One region of the Affinundibacterium danionis genome, then DNA from elsewhere that is predicted to be linked to it. Evidence: predicted binding sites of a transcription regulator. Region 1 holds the regulator's gene; each other region holds the start of a gene.
What was found. The regulator sigma-54, encoded in region 1, starts transcription at its own class of promoters, with help from an activator protein. The targets are predictions, from matches to a motif close to TGGCANGNAANCTGCTTT.

Region 1 (8,055 bases):
GAATCGGAAAATCAGGACATATCGCCAGAAAAATCGCGGCGACCTTTGCCTCCACCGGAACGCCGTCGTTTTTTGTTCACCCAGCCGAAGCAGCGCATGGCGATCTAGGTATGGTAACGGCACAAGATGTGTTTATCGCGATTTCGTATTCTGGCGAAGCGGGTGAACTAATCGCTATTTTGCCGATTTTAAAACGCTTGGGTGTCAAATTGATCGCCTTCACTGGCAATCCTGAATCAACCCTCGCCAAGTTGGCCGATATTCATTTAAGTGTGCATGTAGAAAAAGAGGCTTGCCCCCTCAACTTGGCACCGACTGCGAGTACAACAGTAACTTTAGCTTTAGGTGACGCATTAGCGGTCGCGGTATTGGATGCACGCGGTTTTAAAGAAGAAGACTTCGCTCGCTCACATCCAGGTGGTGCGCTAGGACGACGCTTACTGACTCATGTGAGAGATATTATGCGCGCAGGCGCTGCGATTCCTCATGTCACACCCGATACTGCTTTGACCAAAGCCTTACTCGAAATTACCCAAAAAGGGATGGCGATGACGGCGATCGTTGATGACGACAATCGCATAGTTGGTGTATTTACCGACGGCGATTTACGCCGCATGATGGAAAAACAAAGTAATTTCTCCAACCTCAGTATTGCTGACGTGATGGCAAAAAATCCACGTACAGTACGTCCTGAACAATTAGCAGTTGAAGCTGTGGAAGTAATGGAAACGCATCGTATCAATCAATTACTGGTTGCGGATGCGGAAGGCAAATTAGTAGGCGCTTTGCACATCCATGATTTAACTCGTGCCAAGGTGATTTAATGAGTGACATCACTTTCACAGAAATACAAAACAAGGCCGCGCAAGTGCGCCTGATGATATTTGATGTTGACGGTATTTTGACCGACGGTAGTTTGCATTTTGGTCCCGAAGGCGAAATGATGAAAACCTTCAATGTACTTGATGGCCAAGGCATTAAATTACTACAACAAGCAGGTATCGCCACCGCCATTATCAGCGCCCGACAATCGGCGATTGTTTCTAAGCGTGCCTCGGACTTGGGGATCACACATGTGATGCAAGGGATACACGATAAAAAATCGGCATTCTTACAATTAACACGAGAGTTAGGTGTAGCGCACGAACACTGCGGCTTCATTGGCGACGATGTGATTGACCTGCCAATTTTATTACGCGTGGGCTTCGCTGCCAGCGTACCCAATGGCCATCAAGAAGTACGTACCCGAGTTGACTATATTACCCAAGCCAGCGGCGGACGCGGTGCAGCGCGCGAGGTATGTGACTTCATTCTGAAAGCACAAAACAAATATGACACGGCATTAGCACCTTTTTTGGATGTGCGTTTGGATGTGAATTTGGATGTGCGTTTGGATGTGAATTTGGATGTGCGGTTGGATGTGACAAATGACGGCTGATCGTATCCGAGTATGGCTAGGCGTCTCACTGCTTGGACTATTAATGCTAGGCAGTTTCTGGGCCTATGAGGTTATGCGCAGAAATAGTGAAGAGCGTGCAAATGGCGCCAAAGTGCGTAGTGAGCCAGACTATTTTGTGGAAGATTTTAATTTCGTGCGCTTGTCGCAATCAGGGAATACTAATTACCGCGTGACAGGTGAAAAACTAACTCACTTTCCGCAAGAAGATGAATTTGAAATCCTACAGCCGCGTATTGTCAGCATTGATGAAGACAAGACGCCGATGTTAATTCGTGCTGATCGCGCGATCGTGAAACAGAAAGTCCAAGAGTCGGCAAATGCCAAACCAGAAGACCAGATTCACATGATGGACAATGTGATCATAGAAAGAGCAAAGAGTGCGCGTACTGCTGCGATTATCATGGAAACGAGTTCCTTAATTCTTTACCCTGATAGTGAAAAAATGAAAACAGATGCACGAATCAAAATGACGACTGCAAGAGCGACGATTAGCGCATTTGGTATGGTAGCCAATAACGCAGATCAAAAAGTTCATTTTTTAAAGAACGTACACATAGAGATCGACAATAAAATAGCAAAATAAAGCCATTACCGAGGTGGGGAAATACCGAGATACTGTAAAAATATCTCACATTTAAGTCGCTATAACATCAATGAAAAAGGATTAAATATGGATTTCAAACTAAATCCCACTGCGCGTTTCTTAACATTTTTTGGCAGCGCATTATTTTTGACGGCAACACTGACTTCGTCCGCCCACGCTGAAAAAGCAGATAGCCAAAAAAAGACCTTAATTAATGCAGAACACACTGTCTATGACGGCAAGACCGGCACCAAAACTTTAGCGGGGAATGTCGAATTGACGCGTGGGACTTTGTTGATTAAAGCAGAGAACGCAGTAGAAACCGAAACTAGCGATGGCGGCATGGTCACGCTGTCTGGCAAACCCGGTAGCCAGGTATTTTTCCGTCAAAAACGTGATGGTGGCCCCGACTTATGGATAGAAGGCTCCGCAGATCGCGTTGAATATGACAAGAAAACAGAAGTCGTGAAATTTATTGCCAAAGCCAATGTGCGTTATTTGAGTCAACAAAAAATGACGCAAGAACAAAATGGTGAATTTTTGTCGTATGACAGTATTAACGATGTTTTTACTGCGACTAATTCAACCTCAGGCAAACGTGTTCCCGGTGGCGGTCGCGTGACGATTACTTCAGAACCTAAGCAAGCTAAGACAGAAGCTAAACAAGAAAAATGATATCCAGCACTCTCGCAATTCAAGGTCTGCAAAAACGCTATGGCATGCGCCAGGTAGTTCGTGACGTCTCGCTACAAGTTAAAAGTGGTGAAGTCGTCGGATTGCTAGGCCCAAACGGTGCCGGCAAAACCACGTCCTTCTATATGATCGTTGGTTTGGTGCCCTCCGATGCCGGAAAAATTGATGTCGATGGCACTGACATTTCGCATTTACCGATTCATCAAAGAGCACGTTTAGGCTTGTCTTATTTACCGCAAGAAGCATCGGTGTTCCGCAAACTGTCTGTAGAAGACAATGTGCGTGCCGTGCTCGAACTGCAGCGCGATGAAGAGGGTAAGGCACTGTCTAAAGCCGCGATCAAGCAACGTCTCGACACGCTACTAGAAGAATTGCAAATTGATGGCCTACGCGAGAATCCTGCTCGTGCCTTATCGGGTGGCGAACGTCGCCGGGTGGAGATTGCGCGTGCTTTGGCAACCAATCCACGCTTCGTTTTACTCGATGAACCGTTCGCTGGTGTAGACCCGATTGCCGTGATTGAAATTCAGCGTATCGTGCGTTTTCTGAAGGAGCGCAATATCGGCGTGTTGATCACCGATCACAATGTGCGAGAAACACTCGGCATTTGTGATCATGCATACATTATCAATCAAGGCTCGGTATTGGCGAGCGGACGCCCCGATGAAATCATCACCAATGAGACTGTGCGCCGAGTCTACTTGGGTGAACATTTCCGCATGTAAGCGACGAACTCATCATGAAGCAGAGCTTACAGCTACGTACCTCGCAACATTTGGCTTTGACGCCACAATTGCAGCAATCCATACGATTACTGCAATTATCGACCTTAGAATTACATCAAGAGTTAGAGGTATTACTGACTGAAAATCCATTGTTAGAACGCGTCGATGATGCTTTGGACAATGCTGTGCGTTTGCTGGCGGATGGCTGCATTAATAATGCCACTCAGCAAAATGAAAAAGAATTCCAAAGCGCAGAAAAAACACCCGACACGAGTAGCAACGAGACAGTTAACGAGACAGCCCCAGATGCCGATGCAGGGCCAGTTAACAATGATGACTGGAGCTTCGACGATGCGCCTAGTAATGGCTCTAAATCTAACAACGATGAAGAAGATGGTCGCCCGCAATTAGAAGCCGCGCAGACCACTTTAAGAGAACATCTGTTAGAGCAAATGCGTCTGAACATCAGGGAGCCGCGTGATCGTGCCTTGATAGAATTAATCATCGACGCTATCGATGAAAATGGCTATTTGTGCGAGAGCTTGGACGAAATTTACGAGAGTCTTCCAATTGACCTTTGTGTCGAATTAGAAGAACTACAGTTCGCCCTAACTATGCTGCAAAGCTTCGAGCCTGAAGGCGTCGGAGCGCGCAATACAGCGGAATGTTTGGCCTTACAAATCAAACGTTTTCCTAAAATTCCTTTTGTGACACGCCGCTTGGCGCTACAAATTGTCGAGCAATATTTACCTTTATTCGCGCAACGAGATTTCACCAAATTACGCAAATTTTTGCAATGCGATGATGAAGATTTACGCGAAGCGCAAGTGGTCATTCGTCAATGTAACCCCAAACCGGGTTTGGCATTTGCGATAGCGAAATCAGACTATGTGGTGCCGGATGTTGTGGTCAAGAAAATCGGCGACGAATGGCAGGTGATGTTAAACCGTGATGTCATGCCGCGTCTGCGGATTAATCAGATGTACGCGAGTTTAATGAAGCAACAACGCGGAGATCCTTGTCTCAACCCACAACTGCAAGAAGCGCGTTGGCTGATCAAGAATATGCGTCAACGTTTTGATACGATTTTGCGCGTTGCACAAGCCATAGTGGAAAGGCAATATAATTTTTTCACGCACGGCGCAGTCGCGATGAGACCCCTTGTTTTGCGCGAAATAGCTGATACACTGGGATTACACGAGAGCACTATTTCGCGTGTAACAACTCAGAAATTTATGCTGACACCCCATGGTATGTTTGAGTTGAAATATTTTTTCGGCAGTCACGTCGCAACGGAAACGGGTGGTGAAGCATCTTCTACTGCGATACGTGCGCTGATCAAACAATTAATAGGAGAAGAAGACCAGAAAAAACCCCTCTCGGACAGTAAGATCGCCGACATATTGGGAGAACAAGGCATGGTCATCGCGCGCCGCACAGTGGCGAAGTACCGCGAAGCTCTGAAAATTCCCCCAGTGAGTCTAAGAAAATCTTTATAAACCAGTTCTTGAAATATTGTTTTCTATCGTTATATATGATTTAGCTCAAAACAAATTTCTGCCAATGAGCGATCGTAGTAACGGCAGTATAGAAACAAATGAAGCAATATCACCATAGGAGCGTAGTATGAATCTCACCATCAGTGGACACCACGTCGAAGTTACTCCTGCAATTCGTGAATATGTACAAAACAAGCTAGAGCGGGTAAGACGACACTTCGATCAAGTCATTGATATCGCCGTTATCCTGACGGTTGATAAGCTCCGAGAAAAGGACAAACGCCACAAAGCGGACATTAATTTACATCTCAGCGGCAAAGATATTCATGTAGAAAGTCTGGCGCACGATTTATATGCCGCCATTGACACCTTAATCGACAAACTTGATCGTCAGGTCATCAAACACAAGGATAAAATTCAAGACCATCAACATGATGCGATCAAACATATCCCTGATCCGGCCTCTACACAATTAGATTAATTCAGAATCCCGATTCATCAATTTGATGATCCCTAGGACGCTTTTTAGCGTCCTTTTTTACGTCTTAAAACTGGCAGACATCGGAAATTTCAACTTAAAAGACTGTCGGTCTTTTTCATCTTTTACTTTATGCCCTAAGGTAAAATTCAGCATCACTATTTTTGGCAAATAAAATGAGCTCTCACGTCATCACCGAAATCCGTAATCATGTTGGCATCATTACTTTAGATCGTCCTAAAGCACTAAACTCCCTGTCCTTAGACATGGTGCGTGTGCTCACCGCCACTTTGCGCGCTTGGCATAACGATCCTAATATTCGTGCTGTATTCATACACAGCAGTAGCGAAAAAGCTTTTTGTGCGGGCGGAGACATCCGCTTTTTCTACGATGTAGGCACACTGACACCTAAGGGTGACAGCGCTTTGTTAGAAGATTTTTTCACGGAAGAATATGCGCTCAATCATTTGATTCACTTTTACCCAAAACCTTATATCGCTCTGATGAATGGTGTCGTGATGGGCGGCGGTATGGGTATCGCGCAGTCTGGTGTTGCCAGTCGTTTGCGCATCGTCACAGAGCGTACGAAAATGGCGATGCCGGAAGTGAATATTGGCTTATTTCCTGACGTGGGCGGTGGTTACTTCCTAAATCAAACGTCAGGCGAAATCGGTAGCTATTTAGGTCTCACGGGAGAAATTATTCAGGCAGCTGATGCCATCTATGCTAACTTAGCAGATGTCTATATTCCCACCACACAAATTCCGGCTTTAATGGATTTGATTGCACACCACACAGAAGCGGATTTACGGGTAGCGATACGTCAATTTTCAGCGCAATTTGCATCTGATATTTCGCCAGAGCATTCACAGCTGGCACAATACCGAACGACAATAGACCAACATTTTTCTGGCAATAGTCTGCATAACATTTGTGCGTCGCTTGCAGGTGATGACACCGAATTCGCAAAGAAAACCCTAGCCACCATGCATAAACGTTCACCACTATTGATGGCTGTCACTTTAGAGCAATTACGTCGCTGCCAATCAAGATCGGTGGCTGACTGCTTACGTCTGGAGCGTACCATGGTAAGGCATTGTTTCAAGCATGGTGAAGTATTAGAAGGCGTGCGTGCTTTGGTCGTCGATAAAGACAATATGCCAAAGTGGTCACCGGCTACTATTGCTGAAGTGACTGAAGAAATGATATCCGATTTTTTTGTTGAGGTATGGCCAAGCTATGCGCATCCTTTGGCGCATTTACCGTAGGGCACCTCAGCGTAATACCTAATACCGACGACAAAAAGCCGAAAGATATGCGAACATCTTTCGGCTTTTTTTATCGAATCTCGAATATCTAGTAATTGCGTAGCAGCTTATTTCAGTAAGCCAAACACCTTACCGATAATCTTACTACCCGCAGCCAAAGGATCTTGGCGTATGGCTTTTTCCTCCTCTGCAATCATCGTGTAGAGCGCATCCACTGCTCGGTTGCTGACGTAAGATTCGACCGTCGCTTCTTTCTCAGGTACTGCACCTAACTTTTGTGCTTTGCCCATCACGGCGTTGTACTTGGTTGAGAGTCCAACTTTATCGGTGACGCCTTTGACTAAAGGCAAGAATTTTGCGCTTAAAGATACCGATGTTTTTTCACGGAAAAAATTGGTGACCGAAGTATCACCGCCACTCAAAATATTTTTTGCGTCCGTTACCGACATGCTTTTTACCGCATCCATCAATAGTGGTTTTGCCATCGGCACCGCTGACTCTGCCGCTCGATTCATGGCAACGACGAGTTCATCTAGCTGCTTACTTTGTCCGCTCAATTTCAACAAAGGGCGTGCTTTTTCTAACATTGACGGCAGCGGGATTTTTACTTTGTCGTTACCTAAAAATCCGTCGGCGACACCGAGCTTTTGTAGCGCAGCGTTTGCGCCCGTTTCTAGCGCAGCCTTTAAACCCGCATTCGCATCTTGGTTGCTAAGCTTACTCAAATCGGCAGCATGCGCTTGAAAACTTGCACAGGCCACGACGATCACGCTAGCGCTGTGTTTTACCCATGGTTTCATTTTATGTCCTTACGGTTAATTCAATTCGAATTAAATGCGAATCAAATACGAGTCAAATGCACTTTAGCACTTCTTCAAGAAATTCTAGGTGCTACGTACCACTATCAGTTCTCAAACTTCTTCTATCAAGAATAAGCGCTTGTGCTCACGAATCGCAAAACGATCCGTCATTCCCGCGATATAGTCGGCGATACGACGTGCTTGTAACAAGCGCGATTGTTCACTATCTAACGAGGCTTGCACTCGATAGTCAGGTGGCACCAAATTAGCCTGCGCCATCATCACTTCAAATAATTCACGCACAGTATTCTTGGCTTTATGACTCATGCGATTCACCAGATAATGCCGGTACAAATGCTCGTATAAAAATTGCTTCAATGATTTCGCATCTTGGTAGGTCGCATCTGAGAATGCCATCATAGCGGGCAAGGTGCGCACATCATTAATCGACTTGGGCGCTGCGTCGCGTATCCTTTGCTGCGCTGTCTGGGTCAGGTCACTAATCAGCATATTAATCATGCGCCGTATCGTCTCGGAAATCGCGCGCCGA
Region 2 (8,055 bases), on a different contig from region 1:
GCAAAGTCAATTACACTTGGTCGCGTAGCGTTGGCAATACTGAAGGGCAGACTGATTCGGGTGTTGCAGGTGGTGACGTCGGATTAAGCGCAGGTTCGGACTACAAAGAATTAGCTTACAACGCCTATGGTCCTTTGTCTGGTGATCGTACTCATGTGATTAAAGCCTATGGTTTCTATCAAGTTGCACCAGAATGGATGATAGGTGCTAATGTACAGATCGCTTCGGGTCGTCCACGTAATTGTTTAGGACAATTGCCCGAGTCCGCGGGACAGGATGTGGGTCATTATGCGGGTAATTATTTCTTCTTCTGCGATGCAGATGGCGGCAAACCTTCGCCACGTGGCAGCCGTGGTCGCATGCCATGGACCTCACAATTAGACATGAATGTATCGTATCAACCAGCAGCAATTAAAGGCTTGAATTTGAAGGTCGATGTGTTCAATGTATTTGATAGCCGGACTTTTAATTCAGAAAGTAGTGGGTCTAATAGTGGTAGCGGTAACATTAGCCCAACTTACTTGCAGGGCGGAAACCGCATCGGGCCTCGTTCCGCACGTTTAACGGCTGAATACAATTACAAGTTCTAATTTTTAATTTTGAGTCTGTGGTTCGTCTATTACTTTTATAGGCGATACGCCGTATTTGTATTCTTGTCAGTACGCTCTCACCATGTTATTTTGGGTGAGAGCGTTTTTCTTTGTTTCTACTACAAAAATTTCTATGAACTCTAATCTATCAAGCTACCTATCACCGATTCCTTTGATTGCGATTTTGCGTGGCATACAAAACAATGAATGCGTCGCTATCGCACGCACGATTTACGATGCAGGTTTTCGTTGTATAGAGATTCCATTAAATTCGCCAGATGCGATTGCCAGTATTCGCTTACTGGTAGAACAGTTGCCCAAAGATTGTTTGATTGGAGCGGGGACGGTAATGACGCCTGATCAAGTCGCTGATGTGCATCAAGTGGGCGGGCGCTTGATCGTGATGCCACATGCCGATACGGCAGTAATTCGTGCTGCAAAATCTTTGGATATGCTGTGTACACCTGGCGTGGCTACCTTGACCGAATCCTTTGCCGCCTTACACGCAGGAGCTGATGCTTTGAAACTATTTCCCTCCGAAAGCGTGCCACCCTCGGTATTGAAAGCGTGGCGTACCGTATTGCCAGCGCAGACGATATGTTTGCCAGTTGGCGGCGTAAAACCAGATGGACTGCAAGTGTATGTCGATGCTGGCGCGCAAGGATTTGGCCTAGGTTCAAATTTATATAAAGCGGGATGGAGTGTTGCTCAAGTGAGAGCGAGTGCTGATGCCTATGTCCTCGCGTGGCGTGCTTTGGCTATGGCTTAGCGCTTCGATATTTTAGCGATCTGTTTTTTACGATCTGTTATTTGAAAAAGTAGCGCGTATTTAGTTGGGGTATTGAGTAGCAGTATTTAGCGAAAAATATTCTTCAATGAGTGCGCTCTTTCTTACTGTCTTTTCTTCGGTATAGTCATCTAATTTTTCTTGATGATGGCTTAAACATTCCTCGCTGTTGCGCTCCTTATTTTTCCTTTATCTTTCATTAGTACGACACACTCTGTATGCCTGCGTGTTCTTATTTTGTGCATGTCATCCTGATGGTGTCCTTACATTGGCATCGATATTCAAACAAAGGAGACAAGAATGAAACTGAAAAAAATAGTGATTGCCTTGACTGCGGTGGGATACGCTTCCATCGCTTGTGCTTATGCGCAAGAGGCGCAAGAAAAACTTGAGAATAAAGAAGAGAAAGTACAAAGAGTTGAAGTGACAGGCTCTAGTATCAAACGTGTGAACGCAGAAACTGCGTCCCCAGTGCAAATTATAGATTCCAAACAAATTGAAAATATGGGAGCACGCACGCTGTTGCAAGTGCTTGATAATCTGCCTGCAGCTCGTCCCGCGCAACAAGATTTCCGTTCTATGTTCACCGGTTCTGATGGTGCTTCACAAGCGAATTTACGTGGGCTGGGAGCGCAAGGAACTTTGATTTTATTGAACGGACGTCGCTTGTCTTTTTATGGCGCGCCCGAAGGCTTTCAAACGCAATTTGTAAATATCGATGCGATTCCCGCTGCTGCAATTGAACGCATGGAGGTGTTAACTGACGGCGCTTCTGCGGTGTACGGCTCTGACGCTGTCGCAGGCGTGATCAATATCATCACCAAGAAATCTTATAAAGGTATGCAAGCTAGCGCGACCTTTGACAGTTCACGCGATGTCAAATCGTATGGCGAACGTCAGGCCAGCGCTTTGTTTGGTTTCGGTGACTTAGCACAGGACAAATATAATGTTTATGGCTCGGTGAATTTGTATAAGCGTGATCGTATTGCTTTAGAAGATACTTATTTGAAGCGTCCGGATCAATTTTATAAAAATAATCCTAGTTTCATCAGTAATTTCCGCATCACTGAAGGCAGTCAGCCTGGGCAATTAAATCCAGGTACCTTATTTGTGTTTGATAAGAATGCGAATAATAAGCGCTATCAACAGGCGGCACCCGGCTGTTCTACTTTTATTACCGAAGGCTCAGGCACACGCTGCGTTTGGAATACTTTACCTTACTCCTTAGATACCGGACCGAAGTCTGATCGCGCAACTCTTTTTGTCAGTGGTCGCGTACAACTGGCGAATGATTGGGAAGGGTTTGGTGAAGTTGCTTACACCGACATTGATATGCGTGGTGAGAACGGTCCGCGCTCCTTTAGTAGTGGTGGCGGTACTGCAAACTGGTATTCACGCAATACGGGAACCTCGCTTAACACCTTTACCTATCCTTACTTGGGGCCGAACAATGTGTACCTGAAAAACATGAGTGCCGATCTAAAGGACAAGATGGGCGGTGCGGCAGGTTTGACGTATTTGATGCAAGATGCTAAAGGCCACTTCGGCCAGCAAAATACCGATAAAACTTATCGCGCCATGGCGGGTGTGCGTGGCTCTTTGGGGCAATGGGATTTTGAATCAGCTTTGGCGGTTGCGGGCAGTCATTCCACGTTGTATCAAACGATCAATGTGAACAAAGATGGATTCGAAAAAGCCTTCGGTCCGTTCACGGTTGATCCTGTGACAAAACGTACTTATATCGCCGATAATCCAGCCTACCAATTTGGCGTGATCAGCGATAAAAACGCAGAGCTTTTACGTCAAGCTTATCCGACTTTTGATATTCAATCTTGGACTAAATTAGTCACTTGGGATGCCAAGCTTGAAGGTAGTTTATTCAAAATGCCAGCAGGTGATGCGCGCGCGGCTTTTGGTGTGAACTTGATGCGTGAAGAGTTTGAAACGCCGGGCAATAAAGATGCTGCCGACGGTAAGATCACGCAACAAGGCGGTTCTTGGTTTGATGGCTCACGCACGATCGCTGCGGTGTTTGGAGAAGCCATCTTTCCTTTGGCGAAAAATTTAGAAGTGAATACCGCTGCGCGGATTGATAAGTATCCGAATTTCGCAGCTAACTTGGCACCAAAAATTGGCGTCAGTTATCGTCCAATCACAGATTTGCTGATACGCAGTACTTACTCGCAAGGCTTCCGGGCGCCGAACTTGGCGGAGTCTGGTGTAGGCGGTGTGTACGCGCAGCGTGGTGGTATGCGTGATACCGTGCGTTGTGATGAGACCAATGCTATTGCAAAAACTTTGATGAAATCGGTCAGTGCTACAGATCAAGAGTTGGGCAAGTCTTTATTAAACTCTAATTGCAGCATTAATATCGGCGGCTTGACACCACCTAATCCGAATTTACAACCGGAAAAAGCCAAAATCAGTACCCTAGGATTAGTCTATCAAGCGAGCAAACAGTTCGATATCTCGGCTGATTATTGGTTCGTATATCGTCGCAATGAAATCGTGCGTCAGGATTTTACCGAAGTTTATGATCAGGCCGTCGAGAAATACGGTCCAGCTTTGATCGGTGCGCCGAATGCAGTACGTGCCCCGATTACCGATTTTGATAAAGCAAATATGGCGGCTGTCGCGAGCATGTGCGCCAACGCGGCAAATGCGGCCGCTTGTGCGGGTGGTGTGCCTAAGTATTCAGTAGGTATTTTGGCAGGGCTGACCAATAAGTATATGAATCGCGGTCGTACCATGATAGACGGGTTTGATATTGATGCGCACGCGCGTTTTAATCTCGGCGTTTATGGCAAACTGAACTTTGGTTCGTCAGCGACGATCATGAATCGCAATGCCTATAACGGTGATGATGGTTCGGGTTTTTCGCAAAATTATGTCGGTTATTACGGTAATCCAAAATTGCGCGCGAACTTAAACGTTGATTGGCAATATGGTGATTTCACCACTAGCGTGTTCGTCAATTACACCGGTGGTTCGAAGTGGGCCTATGACAAGAATGACGAGGAACATAATAACCCGCAATCTTGTACTGCGGCCGATGTTGCCGTCGCGCCCAATAATTGCGGTGGTGCGCCTGCATTTAAAACCGTGAGTTTAAGTCTGGGCTGGACACCTGTTAAAGATCTGCGTTTGGGTTTGAATATCAAGAATGTTTTGAATACCAAACCCTTCTATGATCCTTACGGTTGGGAAGGTTATAACCACGCTTTGAATTTGTTTGGACGTGTGATTAGCGTCTCAGCGAGTTACAAGTTCATGTAATTTGTAAACAGATTGTTGCTTCCTGTTGGGCTTCGTTTTATTCAGTACCAAACTACACCTTATAGGTTGGCGCTGAGCAGAGTGAAGCCCAACAATTTTCTAAGCACCCAGCCAAGGCAAATCCGCCGAACACCAGCCACCTACCGTTTTGCGATGGCCATGGGCATCCTTGTCTCCCTCAAAACCTTGCAAAATATCAAAGCACGCCGTATAGCCATGTTCCGTGGCTAACTTGGCGCCGTGACGTGAGCGCACTCCGGATCGGCATAAGAACAAGATAGTCGCGTTCTTGTTGATAACGGCGCTTTGCAATTGCATCAGAAAATCAGGATTGGGTGTGCCGTCTGGGTAGAGACTCCATTGGACTGCTTTGTGCTGTTCTTCTGGGAGATTGACTCGGCCAACCCAATCTCGCTCTGCATTGGTGCGGACATCTAGCAGTATTACGCTGTTATCAGCCTGGAGTAAAAGATAGGCTTCTTCAGGTGTCACGGCACCTGCATACGGCAGATTTTGTTCCAGTCCGCGTTGTTTGGCTTTGTCGATGAGCTCCTTCATAGCATTCCTTTATGTGTTCTTACCGTTTTCGTTAGTGATCTTGCGGACATTGATCCTGGCGGCTAATGTCCAGACCGTTGATAGTTGAGTTTGCAATTTACTTTGATTTAAGAATCTTACCAAAAGACTTGTGCGTTGCGCGGTCAAAGCTTGATTCAAAAACAAAGTGAGATCTAATGCTATTGTTTAAAGTGCCATTTCAGGTAATATTGTTGCTGCAAGTTAAGCACTGTTTTGGTGCATTATTTTTGCACTAAATTAGTGCTAATGGAAATGTTGGCGTCAATTTGGTGCGCTATGTATTTTGCGAATTAATTAATAAATTATGCTGATTTTGATTTTTCCATATAAAACAATGACTTAATAATGCTGATTTTGTTGTCTCCTTTTACTTGTACATGGCACGCTTTCTGCTAATATCCTCGTCGTATTCTAGTTTCCTATTTGCATTGTGATGGTGCGTTTTGAAATGCCAAGGTCATATGGTAGGTAGAAAATGAAGAAAAATCGCAGTGATACTTGTATTGATGCAGTAGCTCTAGTAGTTCCTACACTTATTTTTGAACGTTTTTTGAACGATTGAGGAGTTTCAAATGGCAATGACCCCAGCAGAAGTGTTGAAGATGGCGAAAGACAACGAAGTTAAATTCGTTGATTTCCGTTTCGCGGATACTCGCGGTAAAGAACAGCATGTTACTGTGCCAATTTCCGCATTTGATATCGATAAGTTCGAATCGGGTCATGCGTTTGACGGTTCTTCTATCGCAGGTTGGAAAGGTATCGAAGCGTCCGATATGCTTTTGATGCCAGATCCAAACACAGCGAATATTGATCCATTCATGGAAGAAACGACATTGTTCATGCAGTGTGACGTGATTGAGCCCGCAGATGGTAAAGGTTATGATCGCGATCCGCGTTCCATTGCAAAACGTGCTGAAGCTTACTTGAAATCCTCTGGCATTGGCGACACAGCTTACTTCGGTCCAGAACCAGAATTCTTTATTTTTGATAGCGTACGCTGGAAAATTGACATGTCTGGTTGCTTCGTGAAAATTGATTCCGATGAAGCTTCTTGGACAACGGGCGAAAAACTTGAAGGCGGCAATACAGGCCATCGTCCAACGGTCAAAGGCGGTTACTTCCCAGTACCACCAGTTGATAGCTTCCAAGATATGCGTTCAGAAATGTGCTTGATTTTGGAATCCTTGGGTATTCCAGTTGAAGTGCATCACCATGAAGTAGCTGGCGCTGGTCAAAATGAAATTGGTACTAAGTTTTCTACTTTGGTAGAGCGCGCTGACTGGACGCAAAACTTGAAATACGTTGTATGGAATGTTGCGCACACTTACGGCAAGACAGCGACTTTCATGCCGAAGCCTATCGTTGGTGACAACGGCTCTGGTATGCACGTGCATCAATCTATCTGGAAAGACGGCAAAAACCTGTTCGCAGGCGACGGCTATGCAGGTTTATCTGATTTCGCTTTGTACTACATCGGCGGTATCATCAAGCACGCTAAAGCACTGAATGCAATCACTAATCCAGGTACAAACTCTTACAAGCGTTTGGTTCCAGGTTATGAAGCACCAGTGAAATTGGCTTACTCTGCGAAGAACCGTTCCGCTTCTATCCGTATCCCATACGTAGCGAATCCAAAAGCGCGTCGTGTTGAAGCGCGTTTCCCAGATCCACTGGCGAATCCATACTTGTGCTTCTCTGCATTGATGATGGCTGGTTTAGATGGCGTGCAAAACAAGATTCACCCAGGAGAAGCAGCATCGAAAGATTTGTATCATTTGCCACCAGAAGAAGACGCATTGATCCCAACAGTATGTGCCTCTTTAGAAGAAGCTTTGGATGCATTGAACAAAGATCGCGAATTCTTGACACGTGGCGGCGTATTTAGTGACAGCATGATCGATGCTTACATCGAATTGAAGATGCAAGAAGTGCAGCGTATGCGCATGACTACGCATCCAGCTGAGTTTGATATGTACTACTCACTGTAATTAGTGGTCTATAGAAAGCGGGGTATGCCCCGCTTTTTTGTTCTGTAGTCAGGTTTTATTGGCAGAGTAAGCGCGAGTCGTGCTTGAAATGAGCTTGGCAATTGTGAAAAATCGTCGCTTGGCATACACTAAGCCCGTTATTTACCACGAAGCGACTCACTATGAAGCAATATTTGATTGGTCTAAGTTTCTTGTTTGTCTTTAGTTCTTCTGCTTATGCACAGATCTATGTCTGTACTGATGCGAATGGCAAGAAAGATTATCGAAATACCGGTGTGACCAAGGGATGTAAGTTATTAGATTTGCCTAGCAGTGCGGTGCCTGCGCCCGCTAGTGCGAATAAAAAAACAACTACCGCGAAATCAACTGCCAGCCCAGCTAATTTCCCCAAAGTAGATGATAGTACGCAGAAAGCGCGTGACTCAGATCGCAAGCAAATTTTGATTGATGAATTGAAAGTCGAAGAACAAAAATTAGAAGCGCTTAAAAAGGAATATAACGGTGGCGAAGTAGAGCGTCGAGCTGATGAACGGATGCCCTCCAAGTATGTAGAACGTGTTAATAATCTGAAAAATGATATTGCGCGTACCGAAAAAAATATTGAGGCACTAAAACGAGAGATTGGCAACCTTAAATAAAATTTTGATCTATGTAACTCAGCTACGGTTGCCATAGCTGGCACTAGGTCGCATTAGGTCGCAATCGCGACCTTTTTCATTTTTATCATGCTTAATTTTAGTGGTCCTTAATTTGAATAATGTTTAGATTGCATAATGCTTGAGTCCATGAATCAATTTGCTGGATTAGATTTGCTAGCGTCTTCCGTGCTGGTGTT
Region 3 (8,055 bases), on a different contig from region 1:
CACAAAAATTTCTTCGTCCATGTTTGTACAAACAGTTTTGGAATTTGCCAGTCATACTGATATAGGATTGGTGCGCAGTCATAATGAAGATGCAATCGAGATCAATGCTGAGATCGGTTTGGCCATCTTGGCTGATGGTATGGGCGGATATAACGCGGGAGAAGTGGCCAGCAAAATGAGTGTAGATCTGGTGCGCGAACAGATACAGCAGAAACAAGCCGCTAGTTGGATGTTAAGATTACCTTGGCAATCCTCAGCGCCCGCCAAGTGGATTAGTGATGCGATCACCCACGCTAATCAGGAAGTGATAGAGCAGGCGAATAAGAATCCAGATAATTTCGGCATGGGTACCACCATTGTTGTTGCTCTTAGCTATTTTGATCGCTTGTTCATAGGTCATGTAGGAGATTCACGTGCCTATCGTTTTCGCGATAACTATATAGAACAGATTACTAAGGATCATTCGGTATTGCAGGCGCAAATTGATGCTGGTTTGATTTCACTGGCTGATGCGCATCTTTCCCCAATTAAAAACTTAATCACGCGAGCGGTTGGCTCTCACGAAGAAATTGATGTGGAAGTACATGAGCACCAGATGAAGGTCGGTGATATTTATCTGCTCTGCTCCGATGGCTTGTCGGATATGTTAGATCAAATTCATATTCAAAGCGTATTGCGCGAACAATCGAATGACTTAGACACTTGTAGTAAAACCTTAGTTTATTTAGCGAATCGTCAAGGCGGTCCGGATAATATTTCTGTTGTTTTAATACGCGTTAAAGAATTGCAGGAAAGACGCTTTATGGAGTATATTTTTGCTAGCTAAAAGACAATAAGAATAAAGGCCTAATAAAACTGCACTTGTTTGTTAATTCAATATCGTTACGCTATCGGATAGTGTTGAAGATATTAGTAGTTAGTATTAATAACTAAGTATATTTTTTGAAGCCTAAGTAGCAACTCCCCCCTAAATGTAGTGGTAATGGCTGAAGTGTTTAAAATTTGATCGTATTTCTTCAATATTTCAACAAGTTCAGCTTTCCTTGAAAATAATTTGAGTTCGGTGGATTTATATGGCTAAAGTCGTCGTCGTTTTTAATGGGCAAGTTCAAAAAGAGCAGAGCATAGATCGCGCAAGATTAAATATCGGGCGTCGTCCTGGTAATGAGCTAATTCTTGATCATCTGGCTGTGAGTGGCCGTCATGCAGCAATAGATACCACATCGGAAGGTTCCTTCATTCTAGATCTTGGCAGTACCAATGGAACATCGGTCAATGGTCAGCCCATTAAAAAACATCTATTGCAAAATGGTGATGTGATAGAGATGGGTAAATACCAGCTAAAGTTTGTGCTGGAAGATGATAATTATGTTGCGGCGCCAGATGAAACCTTGAAGGTCGCTAGAATCAAAGTGTTAACCGGCACCAATGCTGGAAAAGAAATGATACTTTTCAAGCCAATTACTAGCCTAGGAAGTCCCGGTATTCTGGTGGTGTCGATCACTCGTGAAGGTAATCGTTTTAAGATAGTTTTTGTAGAAGGAAAAATGTTTCCCAAGATTAACGATCAAAGTATTGATGCAAGGCCGAGTATTTTGCAACATGGCGATGTGATTGATTTGTCGGGAACTAAGATGGAGTTTCAGTTGAGTTGAGGCTCTTAATGTACTTGGGTCAAAAAAGCAGTGCCATATTGAGCACTGCTTTTTTGTTTCAAGGGTATCTTGATATTTTACATTCGATGTAGCTGACAATTTATGTCAACTGGCCGTTTTTTGATTCAAAGTGACGAAATTTGTCATAGTATATCTTTGAAATTGCCTTTTACGTCTGTATATTTGCTTTGAGTTTAACTAATTTGCAATGAATGGCGTTGGCACAGGGTTTGCTTATTAGTTCGTGTAGTACGGGATTTGGCTGGACTATCTTTTCTTAATCTAAGGAGTATTTAAATGAAATACACAAAAATGACTAAACGCGTACAGCAAGGTTTTACGCTGATTGAATTGATGATCGTTGTTGCGATTATCGGTATTTTGGCTGCTGTTGCGATTCCAGCTTATCAAGATTATGTTGCTAAATCTAAGTTTGCAGCGGCCTTGGCTGAAATTGCTCCAGGTAAAACTGGTTTTGACGTTGCGTTGAATGATGGTTTAACTGCAACCACTGGTGCAAGTGATTCAACTAAATGGTTTATTGGCGTGCAACCTATAAATAACAACACATCGGTTAATGTTGTAAGTGGTATTAGTGGTACTATCACAGGAACAATTATTAAAGGACCAGCGACAGTTTCTGGCGGTGTAATTACTTTGCAACGTGATGCTGCGACTGGCGCTTGGACTTGCTCAACTGGCGTTTCTCAAAAATTCGTTGGACCGACGACTGTCTGTACAGGTACTTAATTGCTTAACTTGGAATCTAGCGGTAGAGATTTATTTGTTCTGCTAGGTTTTTATGTTTGCAATTTATATAAAAACACCCCAAGCATGGGGTGTTTTTATATCTAAAGATTCTAAATCTTTTTTTACCCTGATTTAGTAAGAACGTTTGGAAAAGTTGTCTTATTTTCTTTGTAGTATCGAGTCTTATTGAAGTTGCATTTGTTTTGGGAAGGGGGGGTTAAATGAAACGAAACTTAATCTTGTCTTCGCGCTTGCAGGGTTTTACCCTGATTGAATTAATGATTGTGGTGGCTATTATTGGTATGTTAGCTGCAGTTGCAATCCCAGCCTACCAAGACTATGTAGCAAAATCTAAGTTTACGGCGGCTTTTACAGAAGCTGCTGCTGGTAAAACAGGCTTTGATGCTGCATTGAATGATGGCTTGACCCCAACATTGGTGAATCCTAGTACCACGTCAACTTGGTTTATCGGTGTGCAGTCGGTAAATCCGAATAGCCAAATTTCAATTCCTAATGTGACGAATTCTGGGACGATATTGGCGACAATAGTTGGTGGGCCTGATTCTGTTAGGGGTTTGACTATTAGTTTTAATCGCAGTGCCTCAACTGGTGCTTGGACCTGTTCATCTTCAGTGAAACAACGCATTATCGGTGGTGATAACTACTGTGTCGGTAGCTAATAGATTTCTATTCAGATATGTGCTATTAGTGCTTAGTTGTTCAAAATACGATGCCTAAATTGACATTGAACTTTAGAGCAAAGATTTTTAGCTCATAGTAAGCGGCTTTCAATCATTATTATTTTGTTGAAATCCGCTTAATTTTCTACACAATATCCTCCATTTTCGAAAAACTTGATGTTCTCCCAAAGGGTTCTGCATTACCAGCTTGTGACTTTTGGTGCTTTTTACCTTTTCGCCAATCTACTATCTGTTCACGTCCACCCCTTCCGCACCTATTACCACGAAACCTTAGTTGTAGTAGCCGCGCTCGCTTGTTGTCTTGGCTTTGTGTCATCCTCTAAGATTGAAATCCGCCTTTCTGCGGCGCTGTTCATTCCTATTTTCTGTATCTTTGCGTTGTTCATGCAGTCTGTGATTGGTTTGAGCAGATTTCAATATTCAGTTTATCCCTTGTTTTATTTTGTCTTGACAGTATTCGCGATGATATTGGGAGCAAATTGGGCTAAGCAATTACAAGGTGCTGAAAAGATTTGCTTAATGTTTGCTTGGGTACAGTTGCTAGCCTCGGTGCTGTCCGTATTAATGCAATGCATACAAATAGCAGGACTCGACTGGAGTCCTATAGTAATGTACATGGCGCACAGCCCTGACACGCCTATGCGTCCTTTTGCTAATGTGGCGCAGCCGAATCAATTGGCCTTGTTACTCTGTTTTGGCCTTGCCTCAATATGGTGGCTAGCGCAAACAAAACGTCTTAACGGGTATTTGGCGCTGGCATTTTCAGTGTTTTTATTGTGGGGACTAGCACTCACGCAATCTCGTATCGCTTGGATTATTCTGCCTGTTTTCGCTTTGTTGGCTTGGTGTAGAGCGATAGGCGAGTATCCAATGCGTCGAACGGCAATACTATTACTTTTATTGGTGTATGTTGGATTCGTGTGGTTTTTGCCCTCAATTGCGGATATGTTGGGTTTTTCTAGTGCCACTATCGCTGAGCGAGTCGGTGGACGATCTGAGCGCAGTGGCTTGTTGCAGCAGGCTTGGTTCATGATCAAACAGCATCCGTGGTTCGGTGTCGGTTGGTTTGGTTTTGGTGCTGAGCAAGTTAAGATTGCGGCTGATTTTCCATCTACTATTTATGCCGAGCACTCGCATAATCTCGTATTGAATTTGATGGCGGAATTGGGTGTGCCGGCGGCTTTGTTGATTTTCGCGGCTTTGCTCTTTTGGTTTTATCAGACTTGTGTTGCACGTTCAGCCGCGAAAAATAATCAGGTCGCTTTTGTCATGTTAAGTCTCATCGCGGTAGGCGTGCATAGCATGGTTGAATTCCCGCTTTGGTATGCCTATGTGTTGTTGCCGATCGCGGTATTAATGGGAATGCTGCATCAGATACGCTGGCCAGATCAAGCTTGGGTGATTACTGTGCCACGGGTTGTACCTGCTGCCATTTCAGTGACGGGCATGGTGGTGTTGGTATTAGTTACTCTGGACTATCAACGTGTGGTTGATGGCTTTAAAGCGTTTCGCCAGGCTGAGACGATCGCCGCAGTCCCAGAAGCGGCGATAGCGCGCCCGGGATTGACTTTATTGCCCGATTATTTTGACTATTTTCAGTTGATGAAAGTCACGCCAAAAGAAAACATGTCTGCGCAAGAGATCGCTTTTATTGAGCGTATGAGTTTGCGTTTTGGCTATGTACATGTTTTGAACAAATTGGCGGAAGTTTATGTACTTAATGGACAGCCAGCCAAGGCGCAACGTAGTCTTCAGACTTTGCAGCGCTTACATCCAATTGTCTACCCCAACTACTTTGATTATTGGCAAAGTCTGGCGCAAAACGATGAGCGGTTTGCGGTAGTTTTTCTTCAAATGCCTAAGCGTGATGCGCCGTAGGTAAGCAAGGGGATACAAGCTTAATCTATCATCGACACCCAATCGCCCGATTTGCCACCGTGTTTTTCTAGCACTCTGATATCGCTCATTACCATGCCTCGGTCAATCGCTTTGCACATATCGTAAATGGTGAGTAAGCCGATTTGTACAGAGGTTAATGCTTCCATTTCCACGCCTGTTTTACCTACGGTTTCGACCTGTGCTGTGCAATTGATGCTGTGGGTTTCTTCCTGTAATTCAAAATCGACCGCGACCCGGGTAATGGCCAGTGGATGACAGAGTGGAATTAAATCGCTGGTGCGTTTGCTTGCCATGATCGCTGCAATTTTTGCGATACCTAGTACATCGCCTTTTTTTGCATTACCTTCTTGAATCAGCTTGAAGGTCGCCGCTTGCATACTTATCTTACCTTTTGCAACCGCAATTCTATGAGTATCCGTTTTTGCAGAAACGTCCACCATGTGTGCCTGTCCACTTTGGTCAAAATGAGTGAGTCCGCCGTTGGCCGGATCATAGTTGGTGTCGGTAGAAGTAGTACTTGTCATAAAATGAACGCGATAATAAATTGTGAGTTAAACTAGTTTTGTTTAAAAACCGAGTAGTGATGATATCACCGTGAAAAAAGATTTCCCGCAATTTTGCAAAAACTTGATGCGTCTCATGTTGGTCACGACTTTGAGCACTAGTCTGGCGGTGCCGCCAACAGTGATGGCACAAGCGACGAAAAATAATCAAACCTTACCAACTTTAGGTGATACCGCACGCGGTGATTTATCGCCTGTGATGGAACGCAAAATTGGTGAGCAGATCATGAGTAGTGTTAGGCTCGATCCCGATTATTTGGAAGATGGACCGGTGATTGAATATTTGACTAAATTAGGAAATAGTTTGTTGGATAAACGTCCCGATGCGCGCGGTGAATCGTTGTATGAATTTGAATTTTTTGCGGTGCGCGATCCGGTTTTAAATGCGTTTGCTTTTCCCGGCGGTTTTATTGGTTTTCATTCGGGTTTGATTTTGGCGGCGCAATCCGAATCTGAATTGGCGTCGGTGATGGGACATGAAATAGGGCATGTGTCGCAACGCCATATTGCACGTATGTTAGGTAATCAAAAACAGGATTCTTTAATTCCAATTGCAGCACTGATTTTGGCGGTATTGGCTGCGCGTTCTAGTCCCGATGCCGCGATGGCGATGGTGATGGGCGGGCAAGGTTTAGCGATACAGAGGCAGCTGAGTTTTAATCGCGATGCTGAACGTGAGGCAGATCGGGTTGGTTTTCAAATTCTGCGTGATGGTGGCTACGATACTTCAGGCATGTTGGCGTTTTTTGGTCGCATGCAAAATGCCTCGCGTAATTATAGCGATAATGGTTTGTCCTATTTGCGTAGCCATCCTTTAACTAGCGAGCGTATGGCCGATATTCAGGGACGATTGTTTGGTGAACGATATCGTCAACGTGCCGATGGCTTAGATTTTTATCTGACTCAGGCACGCGTCAGAGTGCTACAAGATAGCAAGGCGCAAGGATTGATCGATGCGTCCACTTTTTTCGATAATCAGGCGAAGAATGGCAATGAAGAAGCACGTTTGAGCGCTCAGTATGGATTAGCTTTTGTGGCTTTGAAACGCAGTGATTTTGCCACGGCAGAAAAACTGCTGAACCAGGTCATTACACAAATCCAGCAACTTCCTTCTCAGAAAAAATGGTTGAAAGAGACGAGTGCGTTCGCCAGTCTTGCCATCGACATAGAAATGGGAAAGAAACGCCCAGATGTGGCGATGGCGAAAGCCAAAGCAGCCATTCGTGACTTGCCTTTAGCACGTGGTTTGGTGCATCAATATGCCGAGGTGTTAATTGAAGCAAAAAATTACGCGGATGCCGAGCAATTTTTACGTGATCAGATTGTTCTGTATCGCCGTGAAGCAAAGTTACAGCATTTACTAGCAAAGACTTATGCCGCTTCCGGCAAATCGGCACTACAGCATATTGCTTTGGCCGAAGCGTATGCCATAGAAGGTGCGTTGCCAGCCGCCTTAGCGCAATTGGAAATCGCGCGACTTGATCCCGATGTAAAGTACTACGATTTATCTGTGATTGATGCGCGTGAGCGCGAATGGAAAGAGCGCCATCGTCAAGAATTGCAAGATGAAAAGAAGGGCAATAAATAATCCCTGATTGTAGTTTATGCCTTTGGGCGAGGGCGCGCGCAATAGTTTTCCTCACGCATGAGTGCTTCCAGACTGCTTTTTTCTAAGATGAGTGGCACACCTTGGATGTTGACTTCGATCTTGCTAGTTAGATTGTCGAGAGCCGACGTGTTCAAAAATTCTAGTAAGCGTGTTTCTGAGAGTGCTTGTTGATTTTCTCGGCAATCGTCAATCAGTAAGTTCAAATCTCTATCGTCTAATTGACATAAATGCTGGGCTGTTTTGCAAACGATATTCCCATCATCTAACATCCATACGCGTTCGGCTGGTGGCATTATTTCACCGGTATGCAGACGCCAAGATTGGTCGGGTAAAAGTTGTGCGATGTAAGGTGTCGCTAGCAAATCGACGTAGACTTTTTGTGGGCCATTTTGAAAATACCAATTGCCACTTGAGTCGCATAAATAATTGCGATTAATAAAGCTCACTAGCGTCGAATTGCGAATGGGGTCTCCCGGCAAATTAAGTGCCTGCGCCCGCTCATCGCGCATACGCCAGATGCCGCGTGCGTCGAGAGAAAGCCAACCATAGCAATGTGGTACATTGGGCCATTTGGCCATCGCTGCTTGAACTATGTCATCCATGCGCCATCTCAGATTGGGTTAAATAGCAGATGATTTTATTAGGCAACCAGTCTAGTGTGCCGGGAAAACTTCCCGTAGCAAAACCGACGTGCCCGCCTTCTTGAGGATAGTCTAGTGTGACATAGGATGAGGCGGTTTTTGGTAAAAAACGTGCCGGCATAAATGGGTCATTTTGCGCATTCAGTACTAAGCTGGGGACGCGTATATCGTTCAACACCCAACAAGCACTGGCGCGATGCCAGTAATCATCAACGTCGCGATAACCATGTAAGGGCG

Region 2: the regulator sigma-54 is predicted to act here: its motif matches at 5,611-5,628, upstream of glnA (type I glutamate--ammonia ligase).
Region 3: the regulator sigma-54 is predicted to act here: its motif matches at 1,875-1,892, upstream of ACFFJH_RS04420 (pilin).

Annotation. Positions count from the first base shown of each region.
Region 1 is NZ_JBHLXJ010000003.1:24,441-32,495, forward strand. It holds gene ACFFJH_RS02820 (KpsF/GutQ family sugar-phosphate isomerase) at 1-824, shown strand, start outside; gene ACFFJH_RS02825 (KdsC family phosphatase) at 824-1,438, shown strand; gene lptC (LPS export ABC transporter periplasmic protein LptC) at 1,428-2,042, shown strand; gene lptA (lipopolysaccharide transport periplasmic protein LptA) at 2,130-2,717, shown strand; gene lptB (LPS export ABC transporter ATP-binding protein) at 2,714-3,460, shown strand; gene ACFFJH_RS02845 (RNA polymerase factor sigma-54) at 3,475-4,959, shown strand; gene hpf (ribosome hibernation-promoting factor, HPF/YfiA family) at 5,087-5,440, shown strand; gene ACFFJH_RS02855 (enoyl-CoA hydratase/isomerase family protein) at 5,614-6,705, shown strand; gene ACFFJH_RS02860 (DUF4197 domain-containing protein) at 6,813-7,505, opposite strand; gene ACFFJH_RS02865 (deoxyguanosinetriphosphate triphosphohydrolase) at 7,617-8,055, opposite strand, start outside.
Region 2 is NZ_JBHLXJ010000007.1:365,618-373,672, forward strand. It holds gene ACFFJH_RS07270 (TonB-dependent receptor) at 1-590, shown strand, start outside; gene ACFFJH_RS07275 (2-dehydro-3-deoxy-6-phosphogalactonate aldolase) at 724-1,359, shown strand; gene ACFFJH_RS07280 (TonB-dependent receptor plug domain-containing protein) at 1,678-4,653, shown strand; gene ACFFJH_RS07285 (rhodanese-like domain-containing protein) at 4,753-5,211, opposite strand; gene glnA (type I glutamate--ammonia ligase) at 5,805-7,220, shown strand; gene ACFFJH_RS07295 (DUF4124 domain-containing protein) at 7,382-7,858, shown strand; gene glnL (nitrogen regulation protein NR(II)) at 8,006-8,055, shown strand, end outside.
Region 3 is NZ_JBHLXJ010000004.1:65,879-73,933, reverse strand. It holds gene ACFFJH_RS04430 (Stp1/IreP family PP2C-type Ser/Thr phosphatase) at 20-826, shown strand; gene ACFFJH_RS04425 (FHA domain-containing protein) at 1,074-1,655, shown strand; gene ACFFJH_RS04420 (pilin) at 1,953-2,405, shown strand; gene ACFFJH_RS04415 (pilin) at 2,627-3,085, shown strand; gene ACFFJH_RS04410 (PglL family O-oligosaccharyltransferase) at 3,491-4,984, shown strand; gene moaC (cyclic pyranopterin monophosphate synthase MoaC) at 5,005-5,529, opposite strand; gene ACFFJH_RS04400 (M48 family metalloprotease) at 5,600-7,156, shown strand; gene ACFFJH_RS04395 (DUF2946 family protein) at 7,171-7,779, opposite strand; gene ACFFJH_RS04390 (YheT family hydrolase) at 7,772-8,055, opposite strand, start outside.